3 regions of the Citrobacter pasteurii genome follow, and region 3 is predicted to be linked to each of the others. Evidence: predicted binding sites of a transcription regulator. Region 3 holds the regulator's gene; each other region holds the start of a gene.
What was found. Region 3 encodes PurR, which represses purine synthesis genes. Its sites were predicted from a motif close to CANGCAAACGTTTGCNTG; they were not measured.
Positions count from the first base shown of each region.

Region 1 (7,059 bases), 600 kb from region 3:
GAAACCTGTGGTCTGCAGGGAGGCATTGTTGAGATTGCGTCTGTCGATGTCGTTGACGGAACGATCGTCAATCCCATGAGCCATCTGGTGCGTCCTGACCGTCCCATCAGTCCACAAGCCATGGCTATCCATCACATCACTGAAGCGATGGTAGCGGATAAACCATGGATTGAAGATGTCATCCCGCACTATTACGGCAGCAAGTGGTACGTGGCGCATAACGCCAGTTTTGATCGGCGTGTGTTACCCGAAATGCCGGGGGAATGGATTTGCACCATGAAGCTTTCCCGCCGCCTGTGGCCGGGGATCAAATACAGCAATATGGCGCTCTATAAATCCCGCAAGCTGAGCGTCCAGACGCCGTCAGGTCTGCACCACCACCGCGCGCTTTATGACTGCTACATCACGGCGGCACTGCTGATCGACATTATGAAGACGTCCGGCTGGACCCCGGAGCAAATGGCCGATGTCACCGGTCGTCCTGCGTTGCTAACCACATTTACCTTCGGAAAATACCGCGGGAAACCGGTATCTGAAGTCGCTGAACGCGATCCGGGCTATCTGCGCTGGCTGTTTAATAACCTTGATAATATGAGCCCGGAATTGCGCCTAACGCTGAAACACTATCTGGATAACGCCTGAGTTGCCGCCTGACCGGGCAGTGTTCCCTGCGCAAGACCAATTAAAAAAGCGAACTCGAGGGCCACACCTTCATAGGATTTATAGCGCCCGGATTTACCGCCGTGCCCGGAGTCCATATCCGTACACAATAGCAGCAGATGATCGTCTGTTTTCATTTCACGCAGTTTCGCCACCCACTTCGCCGGTTCCCAGTATTGCACCTGGGAATCGTGTAACCCTGTGGTAACCAACAGATGCGGATAATCCTGTGCGGTGACGTTATCGTAGGGGCTGTAGCTTTTCATGTAGGTGTAATACTCTTTGTCCTGCGGATTGCCCCACTCTTCAAACTCACCAGTTGTCAGTGGAATTGACTCATCCAGCATGGTGGTCACCACATCGACAAACGGCACCTGGGCAATAACGCCGTGAAAAAGTGTCGGACGTTCGTTGATGGCAACCCCCATCAGCATCCCTCCGGCGCTTCCTCCCATCCCATAACACAATGAAGGTGAGCCGTAACCCAGTTTGAGCAGTGCATCGCAGACGTCGAGATAGTCATTGAAGGTATTTTTCTTGCACAGAAATTTCCCATCTTCATACCATTGCTGCCCCAATTCACCGCCACCGCGCACGTGGGCTATCGCGTACACAAAGCCGCGATCCAATAAGCTTAAGCGGCTGCTGCTGAAATCAGCGTCCATGCTTGCGCCATATGAGCCATAGCCATACACCAATAATGGATTTTTCCCTTTACGGAAATGCTGCTTATGGTAGACCAGCGAGACAGGCACCTCTGTACCATCGCGCGCGGTTATCCACACGTGTTCACTGCGGTAATTTGCGGCGTCAAAGCCGGGGACTGTAGTCTGCTTAAGTACGCGGCGCTCGCCAGTATCCATATCCAGTTCAAACAGCGTGTCCGGCGTAGTCATGGAGGAGTAGCCATAGCGCAGGCGCGATGTCTCCGGTTCAGGATTATAAGCCAGCCAGGTCACGTAGGCGGGATCGTCAAAGGCAATCCCTATTACTTCGCGCGTTTTGCGATTGATCTGCCGCAGGCTGGTTAACCCCTGTTGTCGTTCTTCCACCACCAGCCAGTCGGTGAATAGCGTAAAACCCTCCAGCATGACACTGTCACGCGCTGGGATTAGCGTCTCCCAGGCGTGTTCGTCCCGAACACGGGTACGATACAGACCGAAGTTTTTACCCTGACGGTTTGAACGCAGATAAAACGCGTGTTGATAGTGATCGAGACTGTATTCATGGTCTTTTCGACGCGCCAAAAAGACCAGCGGCTCGGCATCAGCCAGTTCTGCATCAATGAGCAGAACCTCACTGGTGGTTGCACTCGCAATATGAATAACAACATAGTGCTGTGAGGTGGTTTTATGCAGGCTGACATAAAACATATCATCAGCCTCTTCATACACCAGCCCATCATCGGAGGATGGTGAACCGACAGTATGCCGCCAGACCTGATACGGCAGCAATGTGGTTTCATGCTTGCGGACATAATAGAAAGTCTGGGAGTCGTTTGCCCAGACTAATTCCGGCTCGACGTTTTCAAGTACCTCCGGGTACCAGTTACCCGTTTGTAAGTTGCGAAAACGCACGCCATATTGCCGACGAGACAGATAATCCTCTGCCAGCGCCATAATGGTATTATCCGGTGATATTGCCAGACCACCCAATGTATAGAATTCGCTATGGGCTGCACGCTGGTTTCCATCCAGCAAGGTAACCCATTCATCCCATTCTTCACTGAGGGCAGACTGGCGTTGATAAATGGCATATTCACACCCCGGTTCATAGAGATGGCGATAGCGGTACCCATTTTTCACATACGGTGCAGACACATCCTGAGGGGGAATACGGTCGATAATCTCTTTCAGAACACGATCCTGCAAAGCTTGCTGCGAAGCCATCACCTGGCGGCCATATGCATTTTCTTGTTGCAGGTAATTCAGTACTTCTGGCTGCGAGCGGGTGTCATCTCGCAACCAGTAATAATTATCAACGCGCGTATCGCCATGCTGCGTCATGGTGTGGGGAATACGAGGAGCTTTAGGTAGCATGTCATTGTTCTTTTGCTTAAACATTCTATAAGGGTGGCAAAAGTCAGCAATGATGCAAGCAAAACATGCGTCTTAGCAGTAACTATTTAACCCGGCAGGGCCTGTTTTTGTTCCTTAAGATCCTGTTCAATCCCTTCACGAACATCCTGCGGGATCTTTAACGCATCACCCAATGCATTCAGATAACTGCGCTCCATAAAGTGGTCAATATCAATCGCCGCACAGCTCAGGAAGTAGATTTCCAGTGCTTCTTCTTCATTACGGATCCCCTGAGCCAGACGCTGAGGATCGAGTGGTTGTTCAATCGCACGTTCAATCAGAACACGCCCCTGCTCTTCGACTCCCGCTTCACGAAGTTGGTGTTCAATGGCAGCACGCTCTTTCGCATCGATATGCCCATCGCTTTTCGCCGCAAAGACCAGCGCCAGGATCAGACGCTCAGTTCGCTCATCCAGCGGCGAGCTCTGCGCACCAAATTGTGGTTCGCCCTGATGCGCCGCACGAACCTTATCTTTGTACTTGTTCCATAACACCGTACCGGCAACCGCCCCACCGCCAACCAAAAGCGCGCTGGTGCCGTATTTACTGAGTAATTTTCGTGAGGATTTGTTAGCAACCAGTAATCCTGCCAGACCGCCTAGCGCGCCAGGCACCAGCAGTTTGCTTAGCCCTTGTTCACCGGAAGATGACGCAGATGATGCTTTTTGCCCAAGAAGAGATTGTAGTTGATTCAGCCAGTTAGCCATTTTGCCCCTCAAGTACAGACGAATAATCATCAAAGCGTACCCGAGGGGATGTCAGGAAGTGTTCAGGTCATCAAAAGATGTGCAAATTCAGCTACTGACGCACCTGGTAATCGGCTGTGCCGGCTTTGCAATCAAGCTTTACCTGATAGTGAATGTCGCTGCTTTTGCCGCGCACGGTGAAGGGGACTGTCCACTGCCCGTCTTTACCGACAATATCCTGTGGATTGGCCCATGCTACCGGGTCAAGCTGACCGAGTTTCTTTTGATCGTCGGCCCAGCGCACAATGCGATTCTGCAGGTAGTCACGTTTGACGCTAGCCGCAATACCATCAGCGTCCAGACCTTCACAGTTTGGAAACTGAACTGTCTTACTTTCCGTATTCGCCGCAAATACTGATGCGCAGGCAGATAACAACAGCAGGCTCAATAACGCTCTTTTTTTATACATTCTTTTCTCCTTATCTCCCCTTCGACCTTCAGACCGCAGACCTGCGGTGTGAAGGCTGTCAGAGATTGCACAATGATTCAGGGAAAAGCATGGTACAAAATATCAGGAGCGCAAGTCGCTTCAGGCCGCCTGGGTATCATCCTCAGCAGATGCGTCGTTGTCGACTACCTGTGGAGAAGGCAGCTTGCCGTTTTTGAGGATGGCGCTCAGCACCTCTTTTTGCTCAGCCAGCCACAGAGAAAGCGCTTCACGCTGCTCATCTTCCAGCGCTACCGGTGATTGTTCCAGCCATGTGTCGAGCAGGTCGGCTGTATCGAGCATCTTGTCATACGCATCGGCTTCCTTTTTGCTGGTAAACGACATTTTTTCCTCACCTTCCCGAATGACTACGTATTTAACTTCAACCGCCATTTTTGCAGCCTCTTAAATTACCTGTATTTATATACAGCATATTCTTTTTCATCACTGAAATCAACCTGGTAATAAAGACAGACGCAAACGTTTTCGTATATACTGCGCCCAGTTAAAACAGGGGATTAATTTATGACGTTATTAGGCACAGCACTGCGTCCTGCAGCAACGCGTGTGATGTTATTAGGTTCAGGTGAACTGGGTAAAGAAGTGGCGATTGAATGCCAACGCCTGGGTGTGGAAGTCATTGCCGTGGATCGTTACCCCGACGCACCAGCGATGCACGTTGCTCATCGTTCCTACGTCATCAACATGTTGGATGGTGATGCATTACGCCAGGTTGTCGGGCATGAAAAACCGCATTTTATCGTGCCAGAAATTGAAGCCATCGCCACAGATATGCTGGTAAAACTGGAGCAGGAAGGCCTGAACGTAGTGCCTTGCGCCCGCGCGACTCAACTGACCATGAACCGGGAAGGCATCCGTCGCCTCGCCGCCGATGAGTTATCTTTACCGACATCATCTTTCCGCTTCGCCGACAGTGAAATGCGTTTTCGCGAGGCCGTGGACGAAATCGGTTATCCCTGCATCGTAAAACCGGTAATGAGTTCTTCCGGTAAAGGCCAGAGCTTTATCCGCTCCGCCGAACAGCTAACCGAAGCCTGGAACTATGCCCAACAGGGCGGGCGAGCTGGCGCCGGGCGTGTTATCATCGAAGGCGTGGTGAATTTCGATTTTGAAATCACCCTGCTTACCGTCAGCGCTGTTGATGGTGTGCATTTCTGCGCGCCGGTAGGTCATCGCCAGGAAGACGGCGACTATCGCGAATCCTGGCAGCCGCAGCAGATGAGTGAACTGGCTCTGGCGCGCGCGCAGGAGATTGCCCGTAAGGTGGTGCTGGCACTGGGCGGCCACGGGCTGTTTGGGGTCGAACTGTTTGTCTGCGGTGACGAGGTGATTTTCAGCGAAGTATCCCCTCGCCCGCACGACACGGGTATGGTGACGCTGATTTCTCAGGATCTGTCCGAGTTTGCCCTGCACGTGCGTGCATTCCTTGGTCTTCCCGTTGGCGCAATCCGCCAGTATGGGCCGTCAGCGTCAGCGGTGATCCTGCCGCAGCTATGCAGCCAAAACGTTACCTTTGATAATGTGGATGCTGCCGTTGGCGCAGGTTTGCAGATACGTCTGTTTGGTAAACCCGAAATCGACGGTACGCGTCGTTTAGGTGTCGTGCTGGCAACTGCAGAAAGTGTTGAAGAAGCGGTTGATCGCGCGAAAAACGCGGCTTCACAGGTAATCGTGGCAGGTTAAAACCGGCTCCGTAAACCGGATGAGGCAGTATCCTCCCATCCGGCAAAGCCCGATAGTGGCGCTAACGCCTCTTATCGGGCCTTCGGTTTACACGTTGATAGCTTACTGCTTCGCGCCTTCAACCGCTTCGCGAGCCAGTTTGGTGATACGATCGTAATCACCCGCTTCCAGCGCATCCGCCGGAACCAGCCAGGAACCGCCAATGCACAGCACGCTTTTCAGGGCCAGGTAGTCACGGTAGTTCGCCGGAGAGATACCGCCGGTCGGGCAGAAACGAACCTGAGAGAACGGACCCGCGATTGCCTGCAGTGCTTTCGTACCGCCGTTCGCTTCAGCCGGGAAGAATTTGAACTCTTTCAAACCGTAGTCCATACCCAGCATCAGTTCAGAAACGGTGCTGATACCCGGGATCAACGGAATCGTCCCTTCGGTTGCTGCTTTCAACAGCGGCTCGGTCAGACCCGGGCTAATCGCAAACTGAGCACCAGCCGCAGTAACTTCAGCCAGTTGCTGTGGATTCAGCACAGTACCCGCACCAACGATAGCATCCGGTACTTCTTTCGCGATTGCACGAATAGCATCCATCGCACATGCGGTACGTAACGTCACTTCCAGAACGCGCACGCCCCCTGCAACTAACGCTTTTGCCATCGGCACAGCGTGTTCCAGTTTGTTAACCACAATAACCGGTACAACCGGGCCAGTGGTCAGGATTGCTTCTGCACTTGTCTTCCAGTTTTTCATCAGAGTTTTCTCTCGCCTGATTACAAATTAAGTCTTAAAAAGTGATACAGGTTGCGCCCTGCTCCGCACCGGACAGCTTTTCACGCAACGCGCTGAACATTTCACGCCCGGTACCCACGCGCGAAGCGCTAAGGTCAGGAATGTGAGGCTGACGAGAGGCAAGTTCCTCTTCATCAACCAGCAGCGTCAATTCACCTGTCTGTCCATTCACACGAATGATGTCGCCATCGCGCACTTTCGCCAGCAGCCCGCCATCGTAGGCTTCTGGGGTTACATGGATTGCTGAAGGCACTTTACCTGAAGCACCTGAAAGTCGTCCATCGGTAACTAACGCAATTTTGAAACAACGGTCCAATAATACACCAAGTGGCGGCATGAGTTTATGTAATTCTGGCATTCCGTTCGCTTTTGGTCCCTGATGGCGCACAACGACCACACAATCCCGGTCAAGCAGACCCGCATCAAACGCCGGTAACACATCATGTTGACTTTCAAAGACCACTGCAGGTGCTTCAATCACCTGATTTTCAACTGGAACAGCTGAGGTTTTCATTACCGCACGCCCCAGGTTGCCACTCAGTACTTTAGTGCCGCCGTGATGGGAGAATGGCTGGTCAAAGGCGGCAATCACATTGTTGTCCAGCGATTTTTCCGCACCTTCGCGCCAATCCAGTTCGCCATTATTCAGCCACGGCTCCAG
Region 1 covers NZ_CP077262.1:2,329,405-2,336,463, reverse strand. Annotated here, with positions in the region: gene exoX (exodeoxyribonuclease X) at 1-642, shown strand, start outside; gene ptrB (oligopeptidase B) at 624-2,699, opposite strand; gene I6L54_RS11360 (tellurite resistance TerB family protein) at 2,786-3,445, opposite strand; gene yebF (protein YebF) at 3,537-3,893, opposite strand; gene yebG (DNA damage-inducible protein YebG) at 4,014-4,304, opposite strand; gene purT (formate-dependent phosphoribosylglycinamide formyltransferase) at 4,437-5,615, shown strand; gene kdgA (bifunctional 4-hydroxy-2-oxoglutarate aldolase/2-dehydro-3-deoxy-phosphogluconate aldolase) at 5,718-6,359, opposite strand; gene edd (phosphogluconate dehydratase) at 6,394-7,059, opposite strand, start outside.
Region 1: the regulator PurR is predicted to act here: its motif matches at 4,385-4,402, upstream of purT (formate-dependent phosphoribosylglycinamide formyltransferase).

Region 2 (7,059 bases), 1.3 Mb from region 3:
GTCTCCTGGCGAAAACGTGATGGCGATTACAAAACAAAATTTCATTCGCCTGGATGAATATAATATTCCATTATGGCAGATTATTATGAATTAAAAATTCCTAAGGAACAAAAAATGAATCTCGGTGCATTAGTTTCAGAAACCCGCAATCCACAGACCATGGACCTGGATGCGCTCTCCACGCTGGAGTTGGTTCATCGTTTTAATCAACAGGATACGCTGGTAGCCGAAGCAGTAAAAGCAACTCTGCCTCAAGTTGCGTGCGCGGTCGATGCGGCAGCTAACGCGCTAAAAGCAGGTGGCCGCATTATTTACATGGGAGCGGGGACCAGCGGGCGTCTCGGGGTACTGGATGCGTCTGAATGCCCACCGACCTTCGGCGTTCCACACGGTCTGGTGGTTGGGCTGATTGCCGGTGGGCCGGGCGCGCTGCTGAAGGCGGTTGAGGGTGCGGAAGATAACCCACAGCTAGGTGAAGACGATCTGCGTGCGCTCAATCTTACCGCACAGGATCTGGTGGTGGGACTGGCGGCTTCAGGTCGTACGCCGTATGTGATTGGCGGGCTGAAATATGCGCGTTCGGTAGGTTGTACGACGGCGGCTATTTCCTGCAATCCGGATTCACCTATTGCACATGAAGCGGATATTGCCATCTCCCCGGTGGTGGGGCCGGAGGCGCTGACGGGCTCAACGCGACTGAAATCCGGTACCGCGCAAAAGCTGGTGCTCAATATGATCTCCACCGGGGCGATGGTGAAGTTTGGCAAGGTTTATCAGAACCTGATGGTGGACATGCAGGCAACCAACGTCAAACTGGTCGATCGGGCGTGCCGTATGGTGGTTGAAGCCACGGGCATTGCGCGTGAACAGGCGCAAGCGCTGCTAAAGCAGACTGATTTTGACGTCAAGCCGGCTATTTTAATGGCGCTCACAGGCCTGGATGCCGCTGCCGCCCGCGAAAAGCTTGCCGCTCACCAGGGTTTTTTACGCGCGGCGTTAGAACACTAAGAGGTGTATATGGATAAGACGGCGGTGCTGGCCAGCGATATTCTGCTGGGCGTTGGCGGAGAGAAAAATATTCTGCGCCTGGAAAACTGTATGACCCGCGTCAGGGTGGAAGTTCAGGATGATGGACAGCTCGATATCCCTCGTCTCAGGCAACTGCCCGGTGTCAGCGGCTACGTGAAGCAGGGCGCGCAGCACCAGATCATTGTCGGCCCCGGTAAAGCGGCCAAGGTGGTGGATGCTATGCGCTCTCTGATTGCCGATAGTGGCGAAGGTGCAGATACGAATGATATCGAGCGCACGAAGTCAGAGGCCAAAGCGAAGTACAAAGCGCCCATGAGCGATGCGCTGCGCAAGCTGGCGAACGTCTTTATCCCTCTTATTCCGGCATTTATTGCCTCCGGTTTGATTACCGGCATTATTAACATCCTTAAGCGCCCGGACATCGTGAGGGATTTTGCGACCCACTATCCGAATATGCTGGGGTTGATGGGCATATTTGGCAGCGCCGTGTTTGCCATTATGAATATTCTGGTCGGGGTAAATACCGCCAAAGTTTTCGGTGGTTCCCTGGCGATGGGCGGGGTGATGGCGGGGATCCTCTCCAGTCCGCAACTGGCGCAAATCACGCTGTTTGGCGAAGCGTTGCAGCCGGGGCGCGGCGGGGTGATCGCGGTGCTGCTGGTGGTGGCGTTGATGTGTTGGATCGAACGCAAATTCCGCGAGCTGTTGCCGGAATCGCTGGAGCTAATCCTCAACCCACTGCTGACCACCCTTATTACCGGGACAATCGCCATTGTGGCGCTGCAACCGCTTGGCGGCTGGATTTCTGAGTCTATTGCTCACGGCGCATCCTGGGCTATCGATCGCGGCGGTTTCCTGGTAGGCGCTGTGCTGGCTGGGACTTTCCTGCCGTTGGTGCTCACCGGACTTCATCAGGGGTTGGTGCCGATCCACGTTGAACTGGTACAGGCGCATGGTTATAACGCGCTCTTTCCTATCCTGGCGATGGCTGGCGTCGGACAAATTGGTGCTTCCATTGCCGTACTGATGAAAACCCGTAACGCACGGCTTAAAAAAGTGATCAAAGGTGCGCTGCCGGTTGGGTTGCTGGGCATTGGCGAGCCGCTGATTTTTGGCGTCACGCTGCCGTTAGGTAGACCGTTTATCGGTGCCTGCCTTGGCGGAGCGGTAGGTGGGGCGCTGATTAGCTACTGGAAGGTGGCGACGGTTATCACCTTTGGCATCTCTGGATTACCGCTGGCACTGACGATTGTTGCCGGAAAAGTGATGTTCTATCTGTTAGGCTATTTGGTAGCAGTTATCGCCGGGTTCCTGTTTACCTGGCTATTGGGGTTCAACGATCCAGAGGACTAAGGTTTGACCAATCACCAGCGCCGCGTTGTCTTTTTTGATTTGGATGGCACGTTACACCAGCAGGATATGTTCGGTAGTTTTATACGTTATCTGCTGCGCCGCCAGCCGCTGAACGCGTTGCTGGTGCTGCCTCTGCTACCGGTGATTGCGCTGGCGTTGCTGATACAAGGGCGAGCCGCCCGCTGGCCAATGAGTCTGCTGTTGTGGGGATGCACTTTTGGCCGCAGCGAGGCGCGTCTGAAAGCGCATCAGTCTAACTTTGTGCGCTGGTTTCGCAGTAACGTGACGGCCTTTCCGCTCGTGCAGCAGCGGCTGACAACCTACCTGTTAAGCTCTGACGCTGACATTTGGCTTATCACCGGCTCTCCGCAGTCGCTGGTCGAGCAGGTTTACTTTGATACGCCGTGGCTACCGCGTGTCAATTTGATCGCCAGCAAAATGGCGCGGGGATACGGCGGGTGGGTACTGACGCTGCGCTGCCTGGGCCATGAGAAAGTCACTCAACTGGAGCGGCAGATTGGCGCACCGCTGTCTCTTTACAGCGGCTATAGCGACAGTAAGCAGGACAATCCGTTGCTCTCTTTTTGCCAGCATCGCTGGCGCGTCACGCCGCGCGGAGAGCTGCAACAACTCGAATAGAGTAAACGATAGCGTCTGTGTATAATGCGCCCGCTTTTATTGGTGGAGTAACCCCTTTGTCTGAAGTTGAATTTAGCCACGAATACTGGATGCGTCACGCCTTAACGCTGGCTAAACGCGCCTGGGATGAGCGTGAAGTCCCGGTGGGTGCAGTATTAGTGCATAACAACCGCGTGATTGGCGAAGGCTGGAACCGTCCGATCGGCCACCATGATCCGACTGCTCACGCTGAGATTATGGCGCTGCGTCAGGGCGGCCTGGTACTACAAAACTACCGTCTGTTAGATGCCACGCTGTACGTCACTCTGGAGCCGTGCGTGATGTGTGCAGGCGCGATGGTCCATAGTCGTATTGGCCGGGTGGTTTTTGGCGCACGCGATGCGAAAACGGGCGCTGCCGGGTCATTAATGGATGTGCTGCATCACCCTGGAATGAATCATCGGGTTGAGGTGACCGAAGGGGTGTTACGGGATGAATGCGCCACGCTGCTCAGTGATTTTTTCCGCATGCGTCGGCAGGAAATCAAAGCGCTGAAAAAATCCGCCAATCAGTAAATACCAACCAGACTACTTGTCCTCTTTCTTCTGTGCTGAAAACAGCAGAGAAGGGGAGTGCGACAGATAGTTTGACGACGTCTGAGTCAGAAAGGCTGAAAGTGGAAATTTATCTTTACCCAACAGCTCAGTCGGTGACACCGCAGGGTAATTCTGAGCCAGTTGCTGCGTTTCCTGCGCCTGTTTTTCTTTCTCCTGCAGATACCCCACCAGGCTAATCTGGTATTTACGGATGTTTTCCACATAGGCGTAAGCTTCGTGGCCACGCGCATAGCCATAGGTCAGCTTGTTGTAATACGGCTTTTGGCTGAGCAGCGGTAGCCGCTGTTTTACGTCGGACCAACTGTTCGGATTGCCTTTGGTTTTCACCGTTAGCGCCCGGGCATCCAGCATGTGCGCATACCCCATGTTGTAGGCCGCAAGTGCAAACCAGATGCGTTCTCCTTCGGGGACGGTATCCGGCACTTTACTCATCATGTCCTGCAAATACCGCGCGCCGCCGCTGATGCTTTGTTCGGCGTCGGTACGATCAGTTAGCCCGAGACTCTGGGCGGTATTTTTGGTCAGCATCATCAGCCCGCGTACACCGGTCGGGGAAGTCGCCTGCGCGTCCCAGTGTGACTCCTGATAGGATATTGCCGCGAGCAGTCGCCAGTCTATCTCTTGCGCATACTTCTCAAAGAGCGGCTTGAGGTCCGGTAATACGCTGTCTACGGCGCGCAAAAAGGTGCGGGTATCGACATAGTCAAAATCATCGCCATGCCCAAGATACTTCTCTTCCAGTCGCGCCAAAGAACCATCTTCATTCATGGTATTAAAGAAATCCAACAGCGCGGCAGATAGCGTGTTGTCGTCGTCCAGACGACTAAACCAGGTCACCGGCTGTTCGTCGGAGACGTCCAGCGCCACGGCCAGCTCAGGATGAACGCGCTGGTATAAGCTGATGGCAACGGAATCGGCAATGGTGTAATCCAGCTTTCCGGCGATAACATCATCAAGCAGTTCAGTGGTGCCCTTTTTCTCATCAACGTTCCAGCTCAGGTCCGGGTATTTTTTTTCTTTTAACTGCTGGAGGTCGTTTATCACCACGTGTCCCGGGGCTATGGTCAGCTGATTATCGGTCACACTGGCAAGGCTGCGAGGGCGATATTGCCCAACCCGATACACCAGTTGTTGCGATACGGAATAGTAGGTCGGACCCGGCTGATAATTTTTAACGCGCTCGCTGTTATAGACCAGGCCTGCGGCTAACAGATCGGCATTACCGTTATCCAGGTCGTCAAAAAGCTGGCTGATGTTCTGGCGTACGGTGATTTTCAGCTTCACACCCAGGTAGTTGGCGAAGGCTTTAGTCAGTTCGTAATCCAGGCCAAACTTTTTCCCATTAAGCGTGGCATAAGTGAGCGGTGAGTCGATGGTACTGACGCGCAGCTCTCCCCGCGACTGAATGGCGGCGATACGATTGTCGGCTTTACCGAACCAGGGGATAGATGGCCAAAGGGCCGCTGCCAACAACAGCGTTAATATGCCGATGAACAGATAATTAATCTTTAATTTTTTCAATTAGTTAATTCTCTGAACCGTACGTTTTCTCTGCCTGCTGTGGTGCTGATTAAGAAGTGAAGTTGTCATTAATGAGCGGCATTTTGCTTAAACTTGCGCCAGTTGGCAACTTATTCAGAAACCAGACCGCATTTGATGATAAGAAATGGTTGTGATTTTATTTCGACGCAAACGGTTTCGTCGACGCGCCAGATTCTTTATAATGACGCCCGTTTCCCCCACTTGGGCACACCGAAAGCTTAGAAGACGAGAGACTTATGATGGAAATTCTGCGTGGTTCACCTGCACTGTCTGCATTCCGTATTAACAAACTGCTGGCACGTTTTCAGGCTGCCAACCTCCAGGTCCACAATATTTACGCCGAGTACGTCCATTTTGCCGATCTGAATGCACCGTTGAATGAGGATGAGCACGCGCAGCTAGCACGTCTGCTGAAATATGGTCCTGCTCTTCACAGCCACGCCCCTGAAGGCAAACTGCTGCTGGTTACGCCTCGCCCTGGCACCATCTCCCCGTGGTCTTCTAAAGCGACTGATATTGCCCACAACTGTGGCCTGCAGCAGATTAGCCGTCTGGAACGTGGCATTGCCTGGTATGTTGAGGCCTCTACGCTGACCGCTGAGCAGTGGCAGATGGTTGCCGACGAACTGCACGATCGCATGATGGAAACGGTTTTCCCTGCGCTGAACGATGCCGAAAAACTGTTTGTTCATCACCAGCCAGCACCGGTCTTAAGCGTTGATCTGCTGGGTGAGGGACGTCAGGCGCTGATCGACGCTAACCTGCGTCTGGGTTTGGCGCTGGCGGAAGACGAAATCGACTATCTGCAGGATGCGTTCACCAAACTGGGACGCAACCCGAACGACATTGAACTGTATATGTTTGCGCAGGCTAACTCCGAGCACTGCCGCCACAAGATTTTTAACGCTGACTGGATTATCGACGGTAAACAACAGCCTAAGTCGCTGTTCAAGATGATCAAGAATACCTTCGAAACCACGCCGGACCACGTGTTGTCTGCCTATAAAGACAACGCCGCGGTAATGGAAGGTTCTGAAGTGGGCCGCTATTTTGCCGATCACAAAACCGGCCGCTACGATTTCCATCAGGAACCAGCCCACATCCTGATGAAGGTAGAAACTCATAACCACCCGACGGCTATCTCTCCGTGGCCAGGTGCGGCAACCGGCTCCGGCGGAGAAATCCGCGATGAGGGTGCAACTGGTCGTGGTGCAAAACCGAAAGCCGGGCTGGTAGGCTTCTCCGTCTCCAACCTGCGTATTCCTGGCTTTGAACAGCCTTGGGAAGAGGACTTTGGTAAGCCGGATCGTATTGTCACCGCGCTCGACATCATGACTGAAGGCCCGCTGGGCGGCGCGGCGTTTAACAACGAATTTGGTCGCCCGGCGCTGACCGGCTACTTCCGCACCTATGAAGAAAAGGTCAACAGCCATAACGGCGAAGAGCTGCGCGGTTACCATAAACCGATCATGCTGGCAGGCGGGATCGGTAACATCCGTGCCGATCACGTGCAGAAGGGCGAGATCGTCGTTGGCGCCAAGCTGATCGTCCTCGGCGGCCCGGCGATGAACATTGGCCTTGGCGGCGGGGCAGCCTCCTCTATGGCTTCTGGCCAGTCTGATGCCGATCTTGATTTCGCTTCTGTACAGCGTGATAACCCGGAAATGGAACGTCGTTGCCAGGAAGTTATCGACCGCTGCTGGCAGATGGGCGATGCCAACCCGATCCTGTTTATCCATGACGTTGGCGCGGGTGGCCTGTCTAACGCCATGCCGGAGCTGGTCAGCGATGGCGGCCGCGGCGGTAAGTTCCAGCTGCGTGACATCCTCAGCGACGAGCCGGGCATGAGCCCGCTGGAAATCTGGTGTAACGAATCCCAGGAGCGCTACGTGCTGGCGGT
Region 2 covers NZ_CP077262.1:1,607,269-1,614,327, forward strand. Annotated here, with positions in the region: gene murQ (N-acetylmuramic acid 6-phosphate etherase) at 115-1,008, shown strand; gene I6L54_RS07845 (PTS transporter subunit EIIC) at 1,018-2,382, shown strand; gene yfhb (phosphatidylglycerophosphatase C) at 2,386-3,021, shown strand; gene tadA (tRNA adenosine(34) deaminase TadA) at 3,111-3,575, shown strand; gene mltF (membrane-bound lytic murein transglycosylase MltF) at 3,588-5,138, opposite strand; gene purL (phosphoribosylformylglycinamidine synthase) at 5,396-7,059, shown strand, end outside.
Region 2: the regulator PurR is predicted to act here: its motif matches at 5,303-5,320, upstream of purL (phosphoribosylformylglycinamidine synthase).

Region 3 (7,059 bases):
AGCGTAGACGCTTTTTTGGGCTTTGTGAGAAATCTCACGGATTTAATCCGCGAATCTATAATCCGACGTAGAACAGAGGAAGGGAGAAACCCTTGCCGAAAAGGCCATCCATGGAAAAACGGGAACCTGCTTGTTCCCGTTACTCTATAAATCTTATCGTTTTATTAACAACCAAAAATTAGTATAGGCCTGAATTTTTGGCTATTCAACCGATAATTGTTAGCGGACTAACTAAGTGCCCACAGCAATGATTAATGTGACTCGCCGTGTGCAATTTGCGCGCTCTCATCCGGCAAGGATGTGTTCTCAGCCTGTGACTGCATTTTGTACCCTACGGCCGCCAGTAGCACCGTAGTCAGCATCACGCTGGTGGTGGTGAGCAGCGGGGTGGCGATCAGCCAGGAAACTACAAGGCTTGCCAGGAAGCATAACCCCAGTTGCAGCGTATTCTGCAATGCGGCTGCGCGTCCTGTCGCCTGCGGGAACGGCCGTAATGCCTGAGCGACAACGATAGGGTAGATTGCCCCGTTGGCAATCGCCATCACGCAGAATGGGATCAGGATTTCAGCCAGAGCAACATGGTGAATAAAGCCGGTCGCCCAGGTCGCTACGACGCTAATGGCATACAGGATAAGTAACCATGGCAGCAGCTGGCGACCCTGCCATTTTTGCAGTGCCGCGCGGCAGCCGTAACCCCCGATCAAAAATGCAATAGTTTGCGGAACATAGCTCAGACCAATCACTGCCGGGCTGTAGCCCATTTCGCTGAGGATGAACGGGGAGCCCGTCAGCCATGCGAAGAAGCTCGCGGAACAGGCGGCATAAATCAATACGTTCCCACGATAGATTTTCGAGCGCAGCAGGGTGGCGAATGTCAGTTTATCCTGGCTGTCGTCGCGCGCTTTAGTCGTTGGTTTTAAGCGCAGAGCCGGCAGCATCAGGATCAGGGTAATCGCAAAAAGGGTGGCAAAAATGGCCTGCCAGGAAAAATGTACCAGGATCCAACTGCCTAATAACGGTGCAAGTGCAGGAGACAATCCAACCAGCGGCATAATGGTGGCAAAGATACGGTTTACTTTTTGTGACGGATAATAATCGGTGACCAGCGCCTGCCAGATAACCGATGCCGCACAAACCCCAACGGCCTGGACAAAGCGTAGTACCAGCAGGCCTGTGGCGTTTTCAACCCACAGCATGCCCAGACTACCCAGAGCAAAGATAGATAAACCCAGCAGCAAAATCGGTTTGCGACCATAGTGGTCGGAGAGTGGCCCCCACAAAAGTTGTGCGACGGCAAATCCCGCTAAGAACAAACTAAGGCTGGCACTCACGGCAGAGGCGGGTGTCTGTAAATCGGACTGAATTGCGGCGAAGGCGGGCAGATACATATCTGTTGCCAGAAAGCCGAGCACGCTAAGACCCGCCAGCCAGACTAAAAACCCTTTCCCAGGTTGCATCATCATTTCTCTTTTTTAAGCAGTAGAACAATGCCGCTGAGTGTAGTGAGTGAAATTCTTGCTGTGAAACGCTAATATTTGTTTACTGATTTCAAATTTTTTGCAGGCAGAATATGTGGTCGGAATATTCACTTGAGGTGGTTGATGCGGTGGCGCGCAACGGTAGCTTTAGTTCCGCAGCTCAGGAGTTGCACCGCGTACCTTCGGCGGTAAGCTACACTGTGCGTCAACTGGAAGAATGGCTGGCTGTGCCTCTTTTTGAACGTCGTCATCGGGACGTGGAATTAACGCCTGCTGGCGCGTGGTTTTTAAAAGAAGGCCGGTCTGTTATCAAAAAAATGCAGATCACCCGTCAGCAATGTCAACAAATCGCCAATGGCTGGCGAGGACAACTGGCGATTGCGGTAGATAATATTGTGCGTCCAGAACGGACCCGACAGATGATTGTGGATTTCTACCGCCATTTCGATGATGTAGAACTTCTGGTCTTTCAGGAGGTGTTTAATGGCGTCTGGGACGCGCTTTCGTATGGTCGCGTGGAGTTAGCTATCGGAGCAACGCAGGCCATTCCGGTAGGGGGGCGCTATACGTTCCGGGATATGGGAATGCTGAGCTGGAGTTGCGTGGTGGCCAGTCATCATCCGTTGGCGGCAATGCCAGGACCGCTCAGTGACGATACGTTGCGCAACTGGCCATCGCTGGTACGCGAAGATACGTCCCGCACACTGCCGAAACGTATTACATGGCTGCTGGACAACCAAAAACGCGTCGTTGTGCCTGACTGGGAATCCTCGGCTACCTGCTTGTCAGCCGGACTCTGTGTCGGGATGGTGCCGACGCATTTTGCAAAACCGTGGATCGATGGCGGTAAATGGGTGGCGTTACAGCTGGAAAATCCGTTCCCGGATGCCGCTTGTTGCCTGACCTGGCAGCAGAATGATACGTCGCCTGCACTGAGCTGGTTACTGGACTACCTGGGGGATAGTGAGACGCTGAATAAAGAGTGGCTGCGGGAGCCGGATGAGGCTCCCACACAACAGTCTTAACGACGATAATCGCGGAATGGACCGTCGGCAACGGAACGACGCTCTATCAGGCGTGGGTGCACCTCGATAGACTGCGACTCTTCACGTTTATTCACGATTCGGTCTAACAGCATGTTGAAGGCCGTTTCACCCAGTGAATCTTTTGGCTGATGGATGGTTGTCAGCGCAGGGGTGAAGTAACGGGCGTTGCGCACGTTATCGTAACCGATAACTGAGATATCCTGCGGTACGCGCAGCCCCATCTCGTCTGCAGCACACAGCGCACCCATCGCCATAATATCGCCACCACAGAATACGGCGGTTGGGCGATGCGACTGGGAGATGATTTGCTGCATAGCGCGGTAGCCGGATTCAGGTTCGAAATCACCCTGCACAATCCAGTTTTCGGGGACTTTAATCAGCGCTTCTTCCATCGCTTTCATGAAGCCAGCCAGGCGGCCTGCGCCGGTATTACGCTCCATAGGTCCCGGGATCACGCCGATCTCACGATGACCGCGTTCAATCAGATACCGGCCCGCCATGTAACCGCCTTCGAAGGCGTTATCAATGACGGTATCGGTAAAGTCGGCTTTGGCCTCGCCCCAGTCCATGACCACCATCGGGATATGGCGATACTCTTCGAGCATGGAAAGCAGTGATTCCGGATACTCTGAACACATTACCAACAGGCCATCAACGCGCTTTTGCGCCATCATCGACAGATAAGCCTGCTGTTTTTCGAGACTGTTCCAGGCGTTGCCCAGAATCAGCGTGTAGCCTTTCTGGAAACAATTTTTTTCAACTGCCTCAATAATTTCAGCGAAATAGGCCGCTTCGCTGCTGGTTGCCAACAAACCGATCGATTTGGTGTGATTCACCTTCAGGCTACGCGCTACTGCGCTCGGAGAATAGTGCAGTTCTTTAATCGCTGCCCAGACAGCGTTGCGCGTTTCTTCCGCGACAAAGCGCGTTTTGTTAATTACGTGTGATACGGTTGTAGTGGAAACGTTTGCTCGCTTCGCTACATCTTTAATAGTTGCCATTACATCTCACTCCAGACCATATCCTAAGCTCCTGAGAATACTCCAGGTAAACGTTTGCCTTCACACACCCTCAACGCAACGTCAGGGTTGCGGCACGCCGGGAAAACGACACGGAACGTCAGGAAGGGGTCAATGGCCGGTACGCTAATCAAGTAAGCGTGGAATTTTGTCTGATCTTAACGAAAAGGGGAAGAGTTAAAAGCAGTTATCAATATAAATCGTGAGAGATTTTTGCTTTCAAGTGTGTAAAAATGCGCAATATCACTTTTTGTGTGGGAATAAAAAGGAGAAAACTTGATGAGCACCGATCTGAAATTTTCGTTAGTGACGACCATAATTGTTCTGGGCCTGATTGTCGCGGGTGGCCTGACTGCAGCACTGCACTGATTTCCCCCGAGGGAGTTCGCTCTCCCTCATCCTTTCTGCTTACCTTTTTCGTCCTATTTTTTGCAAATAAGCAAAAGTCTTTTGCAGTTTTGTTAACTTTATTAATTTTGCGATCAATGTCATGCTTTTGACTCTTATGATGTGTCGTGCCAAGGCTCGACGTTACGGAGTCGATAGATGAAAATAAATTATCCTTTACTGGCGCTGGCGATCGGAGCGTTTGGCATTGGCACCACCGAATTTTCTCCCATGGGATTGTTACCCGTCATTGCCAAAGGCGTGGATGTTTCAATTCCGGCAGCAGGGATGTTAATCAGCGCGTATGCGGTAGGCGTGATGGTTGGCGCACCGCTGATGACATTACTTCTGTCCCATCGTGCGCGTCGCAATGCGCTTATCTTCCTGATGGCCATTTTTACGTTGGGTAATGTGCTTTCGGCGATATCTCCGGATTACACGACGCTGATGCTGTCGCGCATTTTGACCAGTCTTAACCACGGGGCATTTTTTGGCCTCGGTTCGGTTGTGGCGGCAAGCGTTGTCCCCAAACATAAACAGGCCAGCGCCGTTGCGACGATGTTTATGGGGTTAACTATCGCGAATATTGGCGGTGTTCCCGCGGCAACCTGGCTTGGGGAAACCATCGGCTGGCGAATGTCCTTTATGGCGACGGCGGGACTGGGTGTTATCGCGATGGTCAGCCTGTTCTTCTCGTTACCGCAAGGCGGGGCTGGTGAGCGCCCTGATGTGCGCAAAGAACTGGCGGTGTTAATGCGTCCACAAGTGGTGTCAGCTTTACTGACGACCGTTCTGGGGGCCGGTGCGATGTTTACGCTTTATACCTACATCTCACCCGTGCTGCATAGCATTACTCATGCTACGCCGGCGTTTGTCACCGGTATGCTGGTGCTGATTGGCGTTGGGTTCTCTATCGGTAACTATCTGGGCGGTAAACTGGCTGACCGTTCGGTTAACGGTACACTGAAAGGCTTTTTACTGTTGCTGATGATGATTATGCTGGCGATACCTTTCCTTGCTCGTAATGAGCTGGGTGCGGCCGTGAGTATGGTGGTGTGGGGCGCAGCAACGTTTGCGGTGGTTCCGCCGCTGCAGATGCGTGTGATGCGCGTTGCCAGCGAGGCACCTGGATTGTCATCGTCAGTTAATATTGGCGCGTTTAATCTGGGGAATGCCCTGGGAGCGGCGGCTGGTGGGGCGGTAATTTCCGGAGGGTTGGGCTACAGTTTCGTACCGGTAATGGGGGCGATGGTGGCAGGGCTTGCGCTACTGCTGGTCTTTGTCTCGGCAAGGAAACAAGCGGAAGAAGTCTGCAACGCAACGAATTAAAAACAAAAACGCAGAAGGGAATCCCTTCTGCGCTGTCATTTTATGCTGCGAAGTTTTTCGCAACAAATTCCCAGTTCACCAGTGCCCAGAAGTGTTCCAGGTAGCCAGGACGGGCATTACGATAATCGATGTAGTAAGCATGTTCCCACACGTCAACGGTCATCAGCGGCGTCGCGTCAGTCGTCAGCGGTGTACCTGCGTTGGAGGTGGACACGATAGCCAGTTTGCCATCCGTTCCTTTTACCAGCCAGGTCCAGCCAGAACCGAAATTCTTGATAGCGGCATCGGTGAATTGAGCTTTGAAGTCTGCAAAGCTGCCAAAGGAGGCGGTAATCGCTTCGGCCAGTTTACCGGTCGGCTCGCCACCTGCGTTTGGTGCCAGGCAGTTCCAGTAGAACGTGTGGTTCCATACCTGTGCAGCGTTATTGAATACACCACCTTCAGAGCTACGTACGATCTCTTCCAGTGATTTACCTTCAAACGCGGTGCCTTTAATCAGGTTATTCAGATTAGTCACATAGGTTTGATGGTGTTTGCCATAGTGGTATTCCAGCGTTTCGGCAGAAATGTGCGGTGCCAGAGCATCTTTGGCATACGGTAATGCAGGTAATTCGAACGACATTGCTTCTCTCCTTATTATTTATATTGAGTACACACAATAGCCTCATTGTGAGTAAGGATAGGGTAGCAAATTGAAAGGTTATGCAAAAGAAGAACTTACCCTACAGCATATTCTGTAGGGTAAGTTTTTAGCGAATTGTTTTCGGCGTCATCACACGGCGAGCGCCCACGTAGTGGCGTTGCCAGTAATCTTCGCTCAGAGAGGTTATTTGAATTTCCTGACCGCTGCGTGGAGACTGGATAAATTTACCATTGCCGACATAGACGCCAACGTGGTCGGCGGTACCGCGACCTTGCGTGCGGAAGAAGACCAGATCACCGTTTTTCAGTTCACCACGTTCAATCGGCGCAGCGTCGCGCAGGTGATACATTTCATTAGCGGTACGCGGAATGCGGAATTTCACCAGATCTTTGTATGCGTAATAAACCAGCCCGCTGCAATCAAAACCGGTTCTGGGTGAGGTGCCCCCCCAACGGTAAGGTTTGCCGATTTGGTTCATCAGGGTAGACATGGCGGTTTTGGTCGCTTTCTGTACTTTCACTTTATGTACATCAGCAACGGCTGTTGGCGCAGTCGTCTTCACTTTTACACAACGTGGCTTATGACCTTTGCGCGGGGTACATTTTTCAGTCCAGATGACGGCGGGAGGGTGCATTGCCGCTGTTTTACTGCGACGGTTTGCTGTTTTCGTCGATTTTGCCGGAGTCGCTGTGCGTTTTTTTGAGGAGGAAGCTGTTTTCGTACTGGTTTTACTGGTGTTTTTTGTCGCCGTTTTCTTGTTGGTTTTTGTTGCTTTTTGGCTGGCTGTTGCGCTTTTCTTTTTATCTACCGTCTTGACGGTGTGGGAAGCGGTAGGTGTCGCCCTGGCCTGCTTGGAAGCATGAGCCATAGGCGTAAAAGGCAGTGTGGTAAAAAGTAAAGCACAGAGCGTGATCGAGATTCGGTTTATCCGCGCCACTGAGCAGTCCTCTGGTAAGGCAGGTCTATCGTGCCTGCGTGTGATTTTCAAAACTTGACGATTCTAATCTATAGAAAGAGGGAAAGTTAATAGCTTTTTTCGTTTAAAACTGCGTTTCGTAACCGACCGCAAAAAAAAACAGCAATTCAGGGCGTAATTGGTGAACAGATAATCAAATCCACAGGCTTCATGCGGATAAATGAGATTGTGAATGCAACTT
Region 3 covers NZ_CP077262.1:2,924,734-2,931,792, reverse strand. Annotated here, with positions in the region: gene punC (purine nucleoside transporter PunC) at 252-1,457, opposite strand; gene punR (DNA-binding transcriptional activator PunR) at 1,571-2,503, shown strand; gene purR (HTH-type transcriptional repressor PurR) at 2,500-3,525, opposite strand; gene cydH (cytochrome bd-I accessory subunit CydH) at 3,823-3,912, shown strand; gene I6L54_RS14295 (MFS transporter) at 4,090-5,259, shown strand; gene sodB (superoxide dismutase [Fe]) at 5,300-5,881, opposite strand; gene I6L54_RS14285 (C40 family peptidase) at 6,009-6,839, opposite strand.